3 regions of the Mesorhizobium sp. M5C.F.Ca.ET.164.01.1.1 genome follow, and region 3 is predicted to be linked to each of the others. Evidence: predicted binding sites of a transcription regulator. Region 3 holds the regulator's gene; each other region holds the start of a gene.
What was found. Region 3 encodes LexA, which represses DNA repair genes until DNA is damaged. Its sites were predicted from a motif close to TGTTCNNNNTGTGTTCNG; they were not measured.
Positions count from the first base shown of each region.

Region 1 (5,352 bases), on a different contig from region 3:
GACCAGCCATAGCCGGTCGGCCGTTGCCTCGAGCAGATGGCGGTCGTGCGAGATCAGGATGACGGCGCCGGGAAACTCGTTCAGCGCATGGATCAGCGATTCACGGCTGTCGATGTCGAGATGGTTGGTCGGTTCGTCGAGGATGAACAGGTTTGGGCCCTCGAAAGCCGACAGGCCCATCAGCAGTCGCGCCTTCTCGCCGCCCGACAGGTCCTTGGCGGCGGTGTTCATCTTTTCGGTGGTCAGGCCGAACTGGGCGACGCGGCCGCGCACTTTCGATTCCGGCGCTTCCGGCATCAGCCGGCGGACATGCTCATAGGCGTTTTCGTTCGGCCGGAGATCGTCGAGCTGATGCTGGGCAAAGATCGCCACCTTCAGCCCGGGCGCCACCGTCATGGTGCCGGTCTCCTGCTTCAGCCGGCCCGACAGAAGCTTGGCGAACGTCGACTTGCCGTTGCCATTGGCGCCAAGCAGCGCGATGCGGTCATCGGCGTCGATGCGCAGCGTCATCTTCTTAAGGATCGGCTGACCCTCGGTGTAGCCGACATTGACATTGTTCAGCGCGATAATCGGCGAGGCGACCGTCTTCACCGGCTCGGGAAAGGAGAACGGCCGCACGTTGTCGTTCACAATTGCGGCGATCGGCTTCATCTTCTCCAGCGCCTTGATGCGCGACTGCGCCTGTCTCGCCTTGGAAGCCTTGGCCCGAAAGCGCTCGACGAAGGATTCCATGTGCCTGCGCGCGGCTTCCTGCTTGACCCTGCCCTTCTCCTGCAATTCGCGCTGCTCGGTGTATTGGCGTTCGAACTGGTCGTAGCCGCCGCGCCAGAAAGTCAGCTTCTTCTGGTCGAGATGGACGATCGAGTTGACGGCGCGGTTGAGCAGGTCGCGGTCGTGCGAGATCAGAAGTACGGTGTGCGGATATTTCGACACGTAGTTTTCCAGCCACAGCGTGCCTTCGAGGTCGAGGTAGTTGGTCGGCTCGTCGAGCAGCAGCAGATCGGGCTCGGCAAACAGCACTGCGGCGAGTGCGACGCGCATGCGCCAGCCGCCGGAGAACGACGAGGCTGGCCGCCGCTGGGCGTCGTCGTCGAAGCCGAGGCCGGCGAGGATGGTGGCCGCACGCGACTCGGCCGAATGGGCGTCGATATCGGCCAGCCGCATGTGGATGTCGGCGATGCGGTGCGGATCGGTCGCCGACTTTTCCTCCTCGATCAATGCGGAGCGTTCAAGGTCGGCCTTGAGCACGATCTCGATCAGCGGCTCCTCGGTGCCGGGCGCTTCCTGCGCCACCTGGCCTATGCGCGTGTTCTTCGGCAGGCTGATCGAGCCGGTCTCGGAGGCGAGGTCGCCGGTAATCGCCTTGAACAAAGTGGTCTTGCCGGTGCCGTTGCGACCGACGAGGCCTGCCTTGCTGCCGGCCGGCAAGGTCAGCGAGGCATGGTCGAGAAGCAGACGTCCGGCCATGCGGAGCGAAAGGTCGTTAATGATCAGCATGGCCGCGCTTTTGCACGGGACGTCAGCGCTTCGCAAGACCTTGAGCGCCGCTTGGCCGGATAAGGCATGAAAATGGCCGGCAGCGGCAGATTGCCTGATGCTGCGGGAGGAAAGTTCCGATCGCCGTCCTCACCGGATCAGAGGCCAGCCCCGGGTTGGGCCGGAACCTGCTGCGACGACGCGGCGCCTGGCGAGCATCGGCTTCTCGCATCGGAAATTGCAGTTTTGTCACATTTGTCAGTAGATTGACTGTCCAACGCGGTCGTCTTCCGCGATCACCCCATGACGCAACGGCAAGACTCAGCTATCTCTATGTACGCGGCGGACCTGATACCCGCCTGGCCGGCGTCATCGCTCCCCTCCCAAGCGGCGCCGGCCACTTTTTCTGCGTTCCATCACTGCGCCGGCGGCGTGCCGGGTTGCTCATCGCCTGACGTCGATTTGGGTGCAGGGTCGACCTGCGGGTTTTGATCGGCGCCGGGGGCCTTTGTCGGTGGGATGTTGTTATCGCAAGCCGCGACAGCCAGCGCTGCCGCCAAAACGAGCCAGGTCGGGGCCAGCAAAATTGAAAGCTTGTTCATCGCAACCTCCTGTCATCGGGCAAACGAGACGGTGCTGATTTGGTTGCACGCTCGGGCAGAGCTCGGGGCGTTCGGAAAGCGGGGAACAAAACGAGAGAGCGAGGAACAAAACGCGGGCTCTTCGGTTTGTCCACACCAATGGAGAAGATCATGATCCGTCTGCTCATAGCCGGTGCCGCAGTCTACGTGGCCTACCGTATAGTCAGAGAAATCATTGACGAGGTGCCCGACGACTTCGATCCGCCGTTGCTGCCGCCTCCCGATGACGACGAGTCGTTGCGGCGGCAGTCGGCGGCAATGGGCGTAGAGCCCGAGCGCTAGGTCCAGTTCATCGGCGGGTGCGCCAGTAGAAACGGACGCATCGATCGCAACTTTCACGCCGAAACCGTTGCGAACAAAGCGGAAACGATGCTTGATGGGCAATGAACCTCGCTGCCCGTGATTCGACCTTCCGGCCTGCCTATCTCGCGAAGCTGAATGCCGAGCAGTGCATTGCCGTCGAGCATGGCGACGGCAAGGTCGCCGGGCCGCTGTTGGTGATCGCCGGGGCCGGCTCCGGCAAGACCAGCACGCTGGCGCATCGCGTCGCGCATCTGATCGTCAGGGGCGCTGACCCGAGGCGCATCCTTTTGATGACGTTTTCGCGTCGTGCCGCATCGGAAATGGCCAAGCGGGTCGAGCGCATCGCCGGCGAGGTGCTCGGCCGAGACGCTTCCATCATCACCGATGCGCTGAGCTGGGCCGGCACGTTTCACGGCATCGGCGCCAGGCTGCTGCGCGATTATGCGCTGGAGATCGGCCTCGATCCGGCCTTCACCATCCATGACCGCGAGGATTCGGCCGACTTGATGAACCTCGCCCGGCACGAACTCGGCTTCTCCAAAACCGAAGGCCGTTTTCCGACCAAGGGCACGTGCCTGGCGATCTATTCGCGTGCCGTCAACGCGCAGGCGCCGCTCGGCGAGATTCTCGGTTCGGTGTTTCCCTGGTGCGCGGGTTGGGCAGAACAGCTTAAGACGCTGTTCGCCCGATATGTCGAGACCAAGCAGGCGCAGAACGTGCTCGATTACGACGACCTGCTGCTCTACTGGGCGCAGATGGCCGGCGAGCCGGAGATATCAGCGCATCTGGGCGGGCGCTTCGACCATGTGCTGGTCGACGAATACCAGGACACCAACCGGCTGCAGGCCTCGATCCTCACGGCGCTCAAGCCGGACGGCTCCGGGCTGACGGTGGTCGGCGACGATGCGCAGTCGATCTATTCGTTTCGAGCGGCGGAAGTGCGCAATATCCTCGACTTCCCCAAACAGTTCGCGCAGCCGGCCGAGATCGTCATGCTTGAGCGCAACTACCGCTCGACCGAGACCATCCTGGCCGCCGCCAATGCGGTGATCGGCGAGGCCTCGGAGCGCTTTACCAAGAACCTCTGGTCGGAGCGCAAATCGGCGGAAAAGCCGAGGCTGGTCAGCGTTCGCGACGAAGCCGAGCAGGCGAGTTACGTCTGCCAGGCTATTCTGACCGAGCGTGAGGCCGGCACGGCGCTGAAAGCGCAGGCCGTGCTGTTTCGCGCCTCGCACCACAGCGGGCCGCTGGAGATCGAGCTGACGCGCCGCAACATCCCGTTCGTCAAGTTCGGCGGGCTGAAATTCCTCGACGCCGCCCATGTCAAGGACGTGCTGGCGGTGCTGCGCTTCGCCGAAAACCCGCGTGACCGCGTCGCCGGTTTTCGCGTGCTGCAGCTTTTGCCCGGTATCGGCCCTTCGGCGGCTTCGCAGATCGTCGACACCATGGCGACTTCGCTCGACGAAACGATGGGGCTGGCGCGCTACCGGCCGCCGCAACGCGCCGCCGACGACTGGCCGGGTTTCGTCGCGCTGTTCTCGCAGCTTCGCACCGGGTCGGGAAAATGGCCTGTTGATCTCGAACAGGTCAGGCTCTGGTATGAGCCGCATCTCGACCGCATCCACGAGGACGCAACGACGCGCCGGGCCGATATTCTGCAGCTCGAACAAATCGCCTCGGGCTATGCCTCGCGCGAGCGTTTCCTGACCGAACTGACGCTCGATCCGCCGGATGCAACCAGCGACGAGGCCGGGCCGCCGCATCGCGACGAGGACTATCTGATCCTGTCGACCATCCATTCGGGCAAGGGCCAGGAATGGAAGAACGTCTTCGTGCTCAACACCGTCGACGGCTGCATCCCGATCGATCTCGCCGTCGGCTCGAAGGAGGATATCGACGAGGAGCGCCGCCTGCTCTACGTGGCGATGACGCGGGCCAAGGACGGCCTGCACCTGGTCATGCCGCAGCGCTTTTTCGTCCACGGCCAGGCGGCGCGCGGCGATCGCCACGTTTACGCCTCGCGCACCCGCTTCATCCCGGCCTCGATCCTCGGCGCCTTCGAACAGACATCATGGGCGAGCGTCCAGGCCAAGGACGATCCGCGCCGCCAGCCGCAAGTGCGCGTCGACCTTGGCGCCCGCATGCGCGACATGTGGAAATAGGCTGCCTTTCGACACGGCGCTGATGCCACGGAGCTTGGTGGCGAAAATCAAATCTCGGCAACATGGAACCTGATGCCGCAATCCGCGTTTCTGGGCGTCCAATTCAGATCGGAGAGCGGCGTCCGCCGTCACCTCCGCCCAATTCGAGAGGCAAGAATGCACGACACGATCCTCTTCACCCCCGTCGCCGTTACCGTCGGCGCCGGCCACAAGCGCATAATCGCTTCGCTCTTCGACATGCATGAGTTCCTGACCGAGTTCCCACCATCGCGGCGACGCCTGAGTTATGGCGCGGCGGTGAAGGCATGCGAGGCGGCACGTGCCGGCGAGATCTCGCCCGAAGCGGCGCGCGATGCCATGATCACCTTCGCGGCGGCGGCAGGCATTCTCTGGCCTTCGGCCCAACCGGCAGTCTCGGTCAAGCCGGTCGCGCGGGGCCAGGGCGGATACGCCGCATGACTGGCTAGGCCTCTTTTGCGACTATGGCCCGCCGAAGATGCTGTTCGTCTTCGACGGGTTTCCGACATGGATATCAGGCGCGGCCCTCAATGGACCGTCATCAGGTCGCCGTTCGGAAAACCGCTCAATGTCGCCGCTTCAAAGCTGACTTGGTCGCGGCCGTTTGATTTAGCCCTGTATAGGTGTTTATCCGCCACAACGAACATCTCGGCATAGGTGGTCGGTCCGCTGAAGGCGACGCCGCCGATGCTTACCGAGAGGGGACAGGGTTGCCCGCCCGGGGAAAAATCCGCCTCGCGGATACGGCGCCG
Region 1 is NZ_SRTG01000002.1:793,515-798,866, reverse strand. It holds gene EN807_RS20535 (ABC-F family ATP-binding cassette domain-containing protein) at 1-1,497, opposite strand, end outside; gene EN807_RS20530 (hypothetical protein) at 1,893-2,078, opposite strand; gene EN807_RS35275 (hypothetical protein) at 2,229-2,399, shown strand; gene EN807_RS20525 (ATP-dependent helicase) at 2,501-4,582, shown strand; gene EN807_RS20520 (DUF982 domain-containing protein) at 4,739-5,041, shown strand; gene EN807_RS20515 (GGDEF domain-containing protein) at 5,128-5,352, opposite strand, start outside.
Region 1: EN807_RS20525 (ATP-dependent helicase) is a predicted target of LexA. The motif match lies at 2,469-2,486, and genes of this name have one in related genera.

Region 2 (5,352 bases), on a different contig from region 3:
CTGTCCTGCTCTATGCGCGCGTGCATCGCCATGCGCTCGCACAGGGTCAGCTCCAGGACAAGCTCGCGCCCACCGGCGTATTTATGGCAGGCTACCTCCTGGTTTGGCTGGGGTTTGCCGTCGCGGCCACCGCGTTGCATTGGCTGCTCGAACGCGAGGCCTTCGTTTCCGCGACGATGATGAGTTCGCAGAGCCGCTGGCTTTCCGGCATCGTCCTGATCGCCGCGGGCCTGTATCAGCTCTCGCCGCTCAAGAACGCCTGCCTGTCGCATTGCCGGGCACCGACGGCGTTCCTTGCCCGCCACTGGCGTCCCCACGCAGTTGGCGCGCTGCGTTTGGGCGCATTGCACGGGGCGTTTTGTGTCGGATGCTGCTGGATGCTGATGGCGTTGTTGTTCGTGGGCGGCATCATGAATCTGGTGTGGGTTGCCGGGCTCGCTATTCTGGTGCTGGCTGAAAAGCTGTTTCCTGCCGGCCAGTGGGTTGGCCGGGCAGCCGGCATCGCCCTGATCGCCTGGGGCAGCGCAACGCTTTTGGTCTGACGACCAGGGCCGCCTATGTCGGCATTCAAAGGCGTGAGGAACTTTGAATCCTCGCATTCGTTTACCCGAATGTTGGGGATGGGAGGTTCCGCCAATGAATGTCAGCGACGAAAGGACTGTATCTCTCTGGGCGGCGACCGAAGTAGCGCCCGACGCGGTGCCGCTCGGGCGGAGCGAACAGGTCGATGTCGTCGTCGTCGGCTCTGGAATTGCCGGACTGTCGGTCGCCTACGAACTGGCCGTCGCCGGGCAAAAGGTGGCCGTCGTCGATCGCGGCCGGATTGGAAGCGGCATGACGGCTCGCACCACTGCGCACCTGTCATCCGTCTGCGATGACTATTTTTCGGAACTGATCAAATTGCGCGGTGAGGACCTGGCGCGGATTTTTTATCAAAGCCAATCGGCTGCTATCGACCATATCCAATCAATCCAGGAGACGGAGAGTATCGCGTGCGATTTCCGACGCCTCTACGGGTTTCTGTTTCCGGCTTCCGGCATGCAGGAATCCGACATCAGGCGCGAGCTGGACGCCGCTCTGAAAATCGGGGTCGACGTCGAGAAGATCAGGGGTGTGCCGTTTGCAGGCTTTTCGGATGCGCAGGCCCTTCGATACGCCAATCAGGCGACCTTCCACCCGCTCAAATATCTCCGCGGGCTGGTCGCAGGCATCCGCGCGCGCGGCGGCGCGCTTTATGCCAACACCATCGTCGAAAAGGTCGAGGAGATTGACGGCGGCGTGCGCGTAACCACGGTTTCGGGCTTAACCGTGTCTGCCAAATCGGCCGTTGTCGCCACCAATTCGCCGATCAACGACCGGGTCGCGCTCCATACCAAGCAAGCGCCCTATCGGACCTACGCGATGTCGTTCGAGATCGCCCGCGATATCATACCGGATGCGCTGTATTGGGATACTGAGGACCCTTATCACTACGTTCGGCTTCAGCCTGGCGAAGATCGGACCGACTTCCTGATCGTCGGAGGTGAAGACCACAAAACAGGGCAGGCCGATGATGCCGGTGATCGCTTCGCGGCCCTGGCGGCCTGGACCAAAAGGCTGGTGCCTTCCGTCGGCGTGGAAACCAACCGATGGTCCGGGCAGGTGATGGAGACTGTCGATTATGCTGGGTTCATCGGCCGCAATCCTGGCAACCAGCGTGTCTTTGTGGCGACCGGGGATTCCGGCCAGGGCATTACCCATGGCGTCGTGGCCGGCCTGTTGATTTCCGACCTGATCCTAAAGGGGGAAAGCCCCTGGCGCGAACTCTATGAGCCGTCTCGCAAGACGGCAGGCGCGATCGGCGATTACCTGGCGGAGAATGCGACGGCGATCAAGAGTTTTGCCGAGTATATCGCGCCTGGCGAAATCGATTCCACCGACAAGCTGCGCCCGGGTGAAGGTGCCATCGTCCGCGAAGGACTCGCCAAAATCGCCGCATTTCGCGATGAGGACGGCACGCTCTACAAGCGCTCGGCCGCATGCACGCATATTGGCTGCCATGTCCACTGGAACTCCCTCGAGCGCTGCTGGGACTGCCCCTGCCACGGCTCGCATTTTGCTATCGACGGCACGGCTTTGAACGGACCGGCCGTGTCGCCCCTGGCTTCGGAGTAAGGGAGTTGGGCAGTAGGGCAGTAGGGGAATAGGGAGCCGGCTCACAATTCCTTTTCGGCCAGCTCGCGAAAGGCATCGGGAACCGATCGCGACAGTCCGAGCGTGACCGAGGCATAGCCGACCGCCTGCCAGCCGAAACGGTCGCGGATCGTGTCGATGGCGCGGTCGGCGGTCCAGCGCGCCGCGCCCTTTCTTGTGCCGGGGCGGCACCTGTCGTCGTCGAGGCCGAGCGGCAGTTCCAGCTGCAGGGTCGGTTGCTTCTCCAGATGCGAAACGGCGATCGCCAGCAGCGAAATGGTCTTTTCGTGCGGATGATCGACAAGCACCTTGCGCACCAGCGCCTCGGCGATCTCGGCCAGCATCGCGGTTGCCGAAATCGGCTGGTCGAGCGTGATCGAGCGCGTCACCGAGCGCAGGTCGGCGAAGCGGACACGGACCGTCACCGTGCGGCCGGGCCGGGATTTCGCCCGCAGCCTGGTGGCGACCCTGTCGGCCAGATGCAGCAGGGTCGGCACGAAGACTTCCTCCTCGGCCGGTTTCCTGCCGAGCGCCGACTGCGCGCCGGCCGATCGCGCCCGGCGCTGCGTCTCGAGTTTGCGCGGATCGCGGTTCCAGGCCAGCGCGTTGAGCTTTTCGCCCGCCGCCGGGCCGAGCAGGCGCTCCAGCGACCAGCCCGGCGTCTTCGCCAGCTCGCCGATGGTGTTGACGCCGATGCCGGCCAGCCGCTGCCTGGTCACCGGGCCGACGCCCCACATCAGCTCGACCGGAAGATCGTGCAGGAACTCCAGTTCGTGACGCGGATCGACCACCACCAGCCCGTCGGGCTTGGCCACTTGCGAGGCGATCTTGGCCAGATGCTTGGTGCGCGCCACGCCGACCGAGATCGGCAGGCCAAGTTCGGCGCGCACGCGGCGGCGGATCGTGCCGGCGATCTCGGCTGGTGAGCCGAACAGATGGGTGCAGCCGGCGACGTCGGCAAAGGCCTCGTCGATGGAAATTCGCTCGACCACCGGCGTAAAATCGCCGAGCACTTTGATGGCCGCATCGCCCAGCCGCTGGTAGTCCTTGAAATGGCCGCCGACGAAGATCAGCCCGGGGCAAAGTTCCCGCGCGCGCCGCCCCGGCATGCCGCCACGCACGCCCAAAGCCTTGGCCTCGTAGGACGCGGCCAACACAACGCCGCCGCCGACGGCGATCGGCTTGCCGCGCAGGGCGGGGTCGAGCAACTGTTCGACCGAGGCATAGAAGGCGTCGAGATCCGCGTGGAGGATGTTGGCTTCCATCCGGCCCGTTCGCCCGCGGCGGTTCGAACGCCGCATTGTCTTGAGGTGTTTCGTATGGAACATAAAGAGAACATCGTGAGTGGATTGTCAAGGAGCGCTGATTGTCAAGGAGCGCTAATGACAGGTGCCGCGACCTACAATCCCATCTTGTAGCCGAGATGGCTGGCGGTGAAGCCGAGGCGGTCGTAGAATGCGTGCGCCTCCCGTCGGCTCTTGTCGGTGGTGAGCTGAACGAAGCTGCAGTTGCGCGAGCGGCACTCTTCAACCGCCCATTCGATCATGCGCTTGCCGACGCCGCCGGACCGCCGGTGCCGGGCGACGCGAACGCCTTCGATCTGGCCGCGCCAGACGCCTTTCCTGGAAATGCCTGGAATGAAGCTGAGCTGCAGGGTTCCAACCACTTGCCCGGCTTCGACGGCCACCGCCAGCAACTGGTTAGGATCGGCATCGATTGCCCTGAAGGCATCGAGATAGGAGGGGGCGAGCGGCGTCGACGCGTCTTCCCGACCAGCGCCAAGCGCATCGTCGGCTAGCAACGCGACAATCGCCGGCAGATCGGGCGCTTGCGCGCGACGGAAATCAATTTCGCTCATCGAGGGATGACATACGGCGCGGGCTTGGCGACGGCAAGTGCGGTCCAGCCATTCGCGGCCGATGGCGTCGACGACCTCCGGCTTACGCGGCCTGCTGCGCCCAGAGGCGGTGGCCGTAGCGGCGGAAGAAGCGCGCCAGGAGCCGCTGCTGCCTGGCGCGGGCGAGGTCGGCGCCGCGCCTTTCCTGGCGCCAGCGCGGCATGTTGCGGAACAGCGCAATGAAGCGGGCGGCGTCCTCGAGCGCCTCCTCGGCCGACTGCGCCGGGCGGATCGCCGCCAGGAACAAGGCCTCGCCGTGCTTCAGCCCGTCGACCACCGCCTTGCGCTGCTCATGGCCCAGGCGGGCCTTGCCTATGCCGTCGAGGCGGATGGCGGCGAAGGCTGCCAGCATAGCCGGGCTGTCGCCGGTATAGCCGCAATCACGGGCGAATTGAGCGGAGAGGGCGTCCATCCTGGTTTCCTTGGCTGAGCGGCCGCGACGGATGCCCGGTCTTGCCGCCCATGCGTACGTCTGCGGTGCTAACTATCGGTAATATCGTATACAAGCATAACTCAAAAATATGCGCAAGTTAGACTTTACACGGGCTTGGGCAGATCCGACTCGACTCTTCGGAAAAAACCCATAATGTGCGAACAAAAGAGGAACATGAGGCATCAGGAACAATGGCATTGCCGGGCAAGGAAGCGACGATCGCCGAGGTTGTCTCGATCGCGGTCGAGTGTATCGATTGCGGCCGCAACAGATGGTGGAAGCCGGCTGAGCTCAGGCGCTTCGGGGTAACTGCGCAGACGCCGCTGGCGTCCCTTTCGGGGCGCCTCATTTGCTCGGCCTGCCGCGCCGATGGCCTGCCGGGCGCAGCGGTCGTGATCCAGGCGGCATTCGTCGACGAGCAGCAGCGGCGCCGCGCCGAGGCGCGGATGCTCAGCGAGCGCGAGGTTCCGCTGGAGAGATCCAGGCGGGCTTGAGTGGTGTGGCGTTCCCTTCTCACTTTGTGGGAGAAGGTGGCCTCGCGAAGCGAGGTCGGATGAGGGGTGTTGGACGGATCGCCAACGCCTGCTTTTGCTCCGGGGAAGTGATGAGGGCGGGCGGATTGCCAATGCCTCATTTCGTCCAGCACCCCTCATCCGGCTCGGCGCTGCACGCCAATCCACCTTCTCCCACAAGGGGAGAAGGGAAGGGGCGCTTCAGTAGCCCAGCAGTTCCTTGAGCGGGATGACGCGGAAGACGGCCTTGATCGCGTAGCGGTTGAAGGTCAGCGTCTTCGGCGGATTGTACTGCTCGACGACCAGCTCGGCAGCGGTGCGCTTGACAAGCTTCTTGA
Region 2 is NZ_SRTG01000001.1:2,977,630-2,982,981, forward strand. It holds gene EN807_RS14615 (DUF2182 domain-containing protein) at 1-542, shown strand, start outside; gene EN807_RS14620 (FAD-dependent oxidoreductase) at 637-2,154, shown strand; gene dinB (DNA polymerase IV) at 2,196-3,437, opposite strand; gene EN807_RS14630 (GNAT family N-acetyltransferase) at 3,572-4,030, opposite strand; gene EN807_RS14635 (hypothetical protein) at 4,113-4,481, opposite strand; gene EN807_RS14640 (hypothetical protein) at 4,694-4,996, shown strand; gene EN807_RS14645 (helix-turn-helix transcriptional regulator) at 5,216-5,352, opposite strand, start outside.
Region 2: dinB (DNA polymerase IV) is a predicted target of LexA. The motif match lies at 3,493-3,510, and genes of this name have one in related genera.

Region 3 (5,352 bases):
TCACCCGCTCATGGCGCAAGACGCATCTGTGCTTCATGGCAGCGTTGCTGTGCGCACTCGGTGTTCTCGCCGCCAAGGTTGAAACCTGGCGCGCGGGAACGCAGATGCTCGGTTCGGAAATCCAGACCCAGCTCACCGGCCGTGTCGTTAGGCTCGATCAGATGGCGAACGGCCGGATCAGACTGACCATCGACGTGATGTCGACCGCCCGGCCGACACTGCGTTATGCACCGGGACGTGTCAGGGTTTCGGCACGCAAAATTCCCGCTGAGATGACTGCAGGCTCGGTGGCAACTGGTTATGTGAGGCTTTTGCCTCCGACTGGCCCGGTTAGGCCGGACAGTTATGACTTCTCCTTTGACAGCTATTTCGCCGGTATCGGTGCCAGTGGCTTTTTCCTCGGCAATCCGAAGATCGTCGTTTCCGAGGATGCGCCGTTCGCCGCGCGCCTTTCTTCTTCGATCGAAAAGGCGCGCGAAAACATTGCCGACCATATCAGGGACAGCATTGGTGGCGCCGAGGGGGAGATTGCCGCCGCACTGATGGTCGGCGTGCGTGCCGGCATTCCCGAAGAGATAAACGAATCGATGCGGCGCACCGGCATCTACCACATCATCTCGATTTCCGGCCTGCACATGGCGCTTGTCGCCGGCACGATCATGGGATTGCTGCGCGGCGTCTTTGCGCTGTTTCCCGATTTTTCGTCACGCCGGCCGGTCAAAAAATATGCGGCTGCTGCCGCACTCCTTTCCATCGCTGCCTATCTCATTTTTTCCGGTATCGTGGTCGCGGCTGAACGCAGCTTCATCATGCTGGCGGTAATGCTTGTCGCCGTGCTGTTCGACCGAGCGGCACTTACCATGCGCAATCTGACGATTTCTGCCATCGCCGTCATCGTCGTTTCGCCGCACGAGGTGGTCGGCCCAAGCTTCCAGATGTCCTTCGCCGCGACTGCTGCTCTCGTGGGCGCCTATGCCGGCTGGTCCGACTATCGTACCGACAGGGCCACGGCGCCGCCACAGCGACGGTCGCCGGTCGCTTTCGTCACGCGAAAACTCGCCGCTGGGACAGGTACCATCGCAATGACCTCCATCATTGCCGGCAGCGCCACCGCGCTCTTCGCCATCTGGCACTTCCAGCGCGTATCGCCGCTTAGCCTGTTCGCCAATCTGGCGGTCATGCCAATCGTCACGGTCGTCATGTTCCTGGCCGTCCTCAGCGCTCTGGCAATGCCTTTCGGCTTCGACGGACCTTTCCTCTACATGATGGGCAAGGGACTGACGGCCATGATCGCAATATCGGGATGGATTTCCGAGCGGTCGCCGGTCGATGCAGTCGGGCTGATCTCGTTGCAGTCGGTTCTGCTGGTGACGGTCGCCCTGGTCATCGCCACGATGGCGACGACATGGTTGCGGCTTGCGGCACTTCCCTTTGCGCTCGCCGGCCTGCTGACGATTTCCGACACGCGCACCCCCGATGTGCTGATTTCGGAAGATGCGCATCTGGTGGCGCTGCCGATCGGCGGCGGCGAACTTGCCGTCAACCGGGTTCGTTCGAACGAATTCACCACCGACAACTGGAAACATGCGCTGGTTTCAGCGACCATTGTCGAGCCAGAGACATTCGAAAAAGGAGACGTGCGGTTCGACATCGCCGACCCGGCCGACCTGCCGCCGGGAGCGCCCTTCTACTGCACTGCCGGCCTGTGCCTCGCCCGGCACCCGTCCGGCGCGATCATCGCACTCGCCGACGACCGCAAAACCGCACGGCCAGCCTGTGCGTTTGCGGATTTGATCGTCATCGACGATGCCACAGCCTATTATGATCCCTGCCGCAATCCGCTGGTTCTCGTCGTTACCAAACGGCAGCTCGCTCGCATGGGCAGTGCCGCTGTCTTCTTCGATCCGCTATCAGCGACGACGCGCGCAGAAATCCGTTTTGCCGTCAGACAGCCATATAGGCCTTGGCACGAGCAGCGGAGATTTTCGCGCGAGGCGAGGGGCTTGCCGCCATACCGCAGGGCCGAGAAACCCAACAAGCCTGCCGCTCAGTAACGCCGGATCAGTCCGACGAGCTTGCCTTGCACCTTGACCCGGTCCGGCCCGAAGATGCGCGTCTCATAGGCCGGATTGGCGGCTTCCAGTGCGATCGAGGCGCCCTTGCGGCGGAACCGCTTCAGCGTCGCTTCCTCCTCGTCGACCAAGGCGACGATGATCTCGCCAGGCTGGGCGGTGTCGGCGTTGCGGATGATGACCGTGTCGCCGTCGAAAATGCCGGCCTCGATCATCGAATCACCCTTGACCTCCAGTGCGTAGTGCGTGCCGCCGGTGATCATGTCCGGTGGTACCGAGATCGAATGCGTCTGGTGCTGGATGGCGTCGATCGGCACACCGGCAGCGATGCGGCCCATCACCGGTATGGAGATGGTGGCAACGACGTCGTCGTCATTGCCGGCCGCGGGCAGGCGCGAAGGCGCCGGTTTGATCTGTCGTCCGAGGCTGCCCTGCCCAAGGCTGCCCTGAATGACGCTTGGCGAGAATTTGCGCGCCGCATTGAGGCCGGGCGCGATCGAATCAGGCAGGCGCAGCACCTCCAGCGCGCGGGCCCGGTTAGGCAGGCGGCGAATGAAACCGCGCTCCTCCAGCGCCGTGATCAGCCGATGGATCCCCGACTTGGAGGCGAGGTCGAGCGCTTCCTTCATCTCGTCGAACGAGGGCGGAATGCCGCTTTCCTTCAGCCGCTCGTGGATGAACATCAGCAGTTCATGTTGTTTGCGTGTCAGCATCGCAACCCCCAACAGAATCAGAAAAACAAACCCAGAACAAACACTATCTGTTCCAGTTGTGTTCCGCAACCGTTTAAAGTTTAATGAATGTGTTGACGTTTTGTTCAGCGTAGCATCAGCACGCTGCACGCGGCTCCCGTCGCGGCTGGGGGAGCGAATGGCTCGCGCACGATCAGCCCGTTGGCGTCGGCCAGCATTTTGAGCATCGAGGAATCCTGGATGCCGAACGGGGTTGCCAGTGGCGTGCCGGCTTCTTCCTTCACCACCGCGCGTACATAGTCCTGCCTGAGATCGTTGGCCGACATGGCGGCGCCGAGCCGCGCCTGACGCATGTCCTGCCGGAAGGCGCGGCCGCCGAGCCGCGCAAGCAGCGGCTTCAGAAAGAGCTGCGTGCAGACCAGGCTCGCCACCGGATTGCCAGGCAGGCCGATGCAGCGGATGTCGCCCATCCGCCCGAACATCAGCGGCTTGCCGGGCCGCATGGCGATTTTCCAGAAATCGAGCGTCATGCCTTCACCGGTCAGCACGTCATGGACCAGGTCATGGTCGCCGACCGAGGCGCCGCCCAGCGTGACGATGACGTCGGCGCCTGCGTCGACCGCTTGTTTCACCAGCGTGGCGATCGCCTCCTTGCGGTCGGGGGCGATGCCGAGATCGAGCGCGCTGGCGCCGACCGAGCGGGCCGCGGCGGCGACGCCATAGGCATTGGACGAGATGATCTGGTCGGGGCCAAGGTTGCTGCCCGGCGGCAGCAATTCGTCGCCGGTGGCGATGATGGCGACCAGCGGCCGTTTCACCACGCTGACCTGCGGGTGGTTGGCCGACGCCGCCAGCGACAATGCCGCCGGATCAAGCGGGCGGCCTTTCTCCAGCAGAACGTCGCCCTTCGAGAAATCGAGCCCGAGGCGGCGGATGTTGCGGCCTTCGACCGTCGACGCGGTCACTTCGACGCTGCCGCCGCCGAGATCCCTGGCATTCTCCTGGATGACGATGGTGTCGGCGCCTGCAGGAAGCGGCGCGCCGGTGAAGATGCGCACGGCCTGCGCCGGGCCGACTGTTCCGGCAAAGCCGCGTCCGGCTGGCGCCATGCCGATCACCGAAAGTCTTGCGGGCACGAACGCGACGTCCTCGGCCCGCACGGCGTAGCCGTCCATGGCGGACGCGTCGAACGGCGGCTGGGTGCGGAGCGCCAGAAGCGGCTCCGCCAGCACGCGGTCGGCGGCGTCCATAAGGGCGACGCATTCAGCTTGCAAGGGCGCAGCATCCTCAAGCAGGCGCTCGAGCGCCTCGGCGACCGGAAGCAGTGCCATTATTGGCCTGCCCCCTTGGCGTCCGCCTTGTAGTCGCCGGATTTGCCGCCGGTCTTTTCCACCAGCCTAATGCCCGAGATCACCATGGCGCGGTCGACCGCCTTGGCCATGTCATAGATGGTCAGGCAGGCGACCGAGACGGCGGTCAGCGCTTCCATCTCGACGCCGGTCTTACCTGTGACGCGGGCTAGCGCCGTGACCTTCAGGCCTGGCAGCGTCGCGTCCGGTTCGATGTCAACGGATACCTTGGTCAACAGCAGCGGATGGCAGAGCGGGATCAGCTCATGCGTCCTCTTGGCCGCCATGATGCCGGCGATGCGCGCCGTGCCCAGCACGTCGCCCTTCTTGGCATCGCCGTCGAGAATCATTTTCAGCGTCTCCGGCAGCATCGAGACAAGACCCTGGGCGATCGCCGTGCGCGTCGTCTCAGCCTTGTCGCCGACATCGACCATGTTGGCTTCACCCTGTGCGGCAAGATGGGTGAGGGCGGCCGTCATCGTCAGTCAGCCTTAGAGCGACGTGCGTCCGTTTGGACGCACAAAGTACGCTCTAACCCTCTAAATCTACGCATCGTGCTCTCCAAAAATCGAATCCGATCTTCGGGCCGATGCATGAGCCGGCGCCTTGCCCGTCAAAAGCAGGTGGGTCGCAGTGGCCACGTCCTGTTGCCGCATCAGGCTTTCGCCGACGAGGAAGGTAACAATGCCGCTTTTTTCCAGCCTGCGGCAGTCTTCGTGCGAGAAAATACCGCTCTCGCTGACCAGCAGGCGGTCTGCCGGCACCATCTTCGCGAGCCGCTCCGAGGTCTCGATGCTGGTTTCGAACGTCCGGAGATTGCGGTTGTTGATGCCGATCAGCCGCGATGACAGTTTCAGCGCGCGTTCCGTCTCGGCCTCGTCATGCACTTCGACCAGCGCGTCCATGCCGAGTTCGAACGCCGTCGTTTCGAGTTCGCTGGCCACGGCGTCATCGACGCTCGCCATGATGATCAGGATGGCATCAGCGCCCCACGCGCGGGCTTCGAACACCTGATAAGGCTCGAACAGAAAATCCTTGCGCAAGGCGGGCAATGTCACGGCGTTGCGCGCATCGGTGAGGAATTCAGGCGCACCCTGGAAAGACGGCGCGTCGGTCAGCACCGAAAGGCAGGCGGCGCCACCTTTTGCATAGGCCCTGGCCAGTGCCGGCGGATCGAAATCGGCGCGGATAAGGCCCTTGGACGGGCTCGCCTTCTTGATCTCGGCGATCAGCGCGAAG
Region 3 is NZ_SRTG01000007.1:226,710-232,061, forward strand. It holds gene EN807_RS28095 (ComEC/Rec2 family competence protein) at 1-2,054, shown strand, start outside; gene lexA (transcriptional repressor LexA) at 2,048-2,785, opposite strand; gene glp (gephyrin-like molybdotransferase Glp) at 2,890-4,095, opposite strand; gene moaC (cyclic pyranopterin monophosphate synthase MoaC) at 4,095-4,592, opposite strand; gene trpC (indole-3-glycerol phosphate synthase TrpC) at 4,659-5,352, opposite strand, start outside.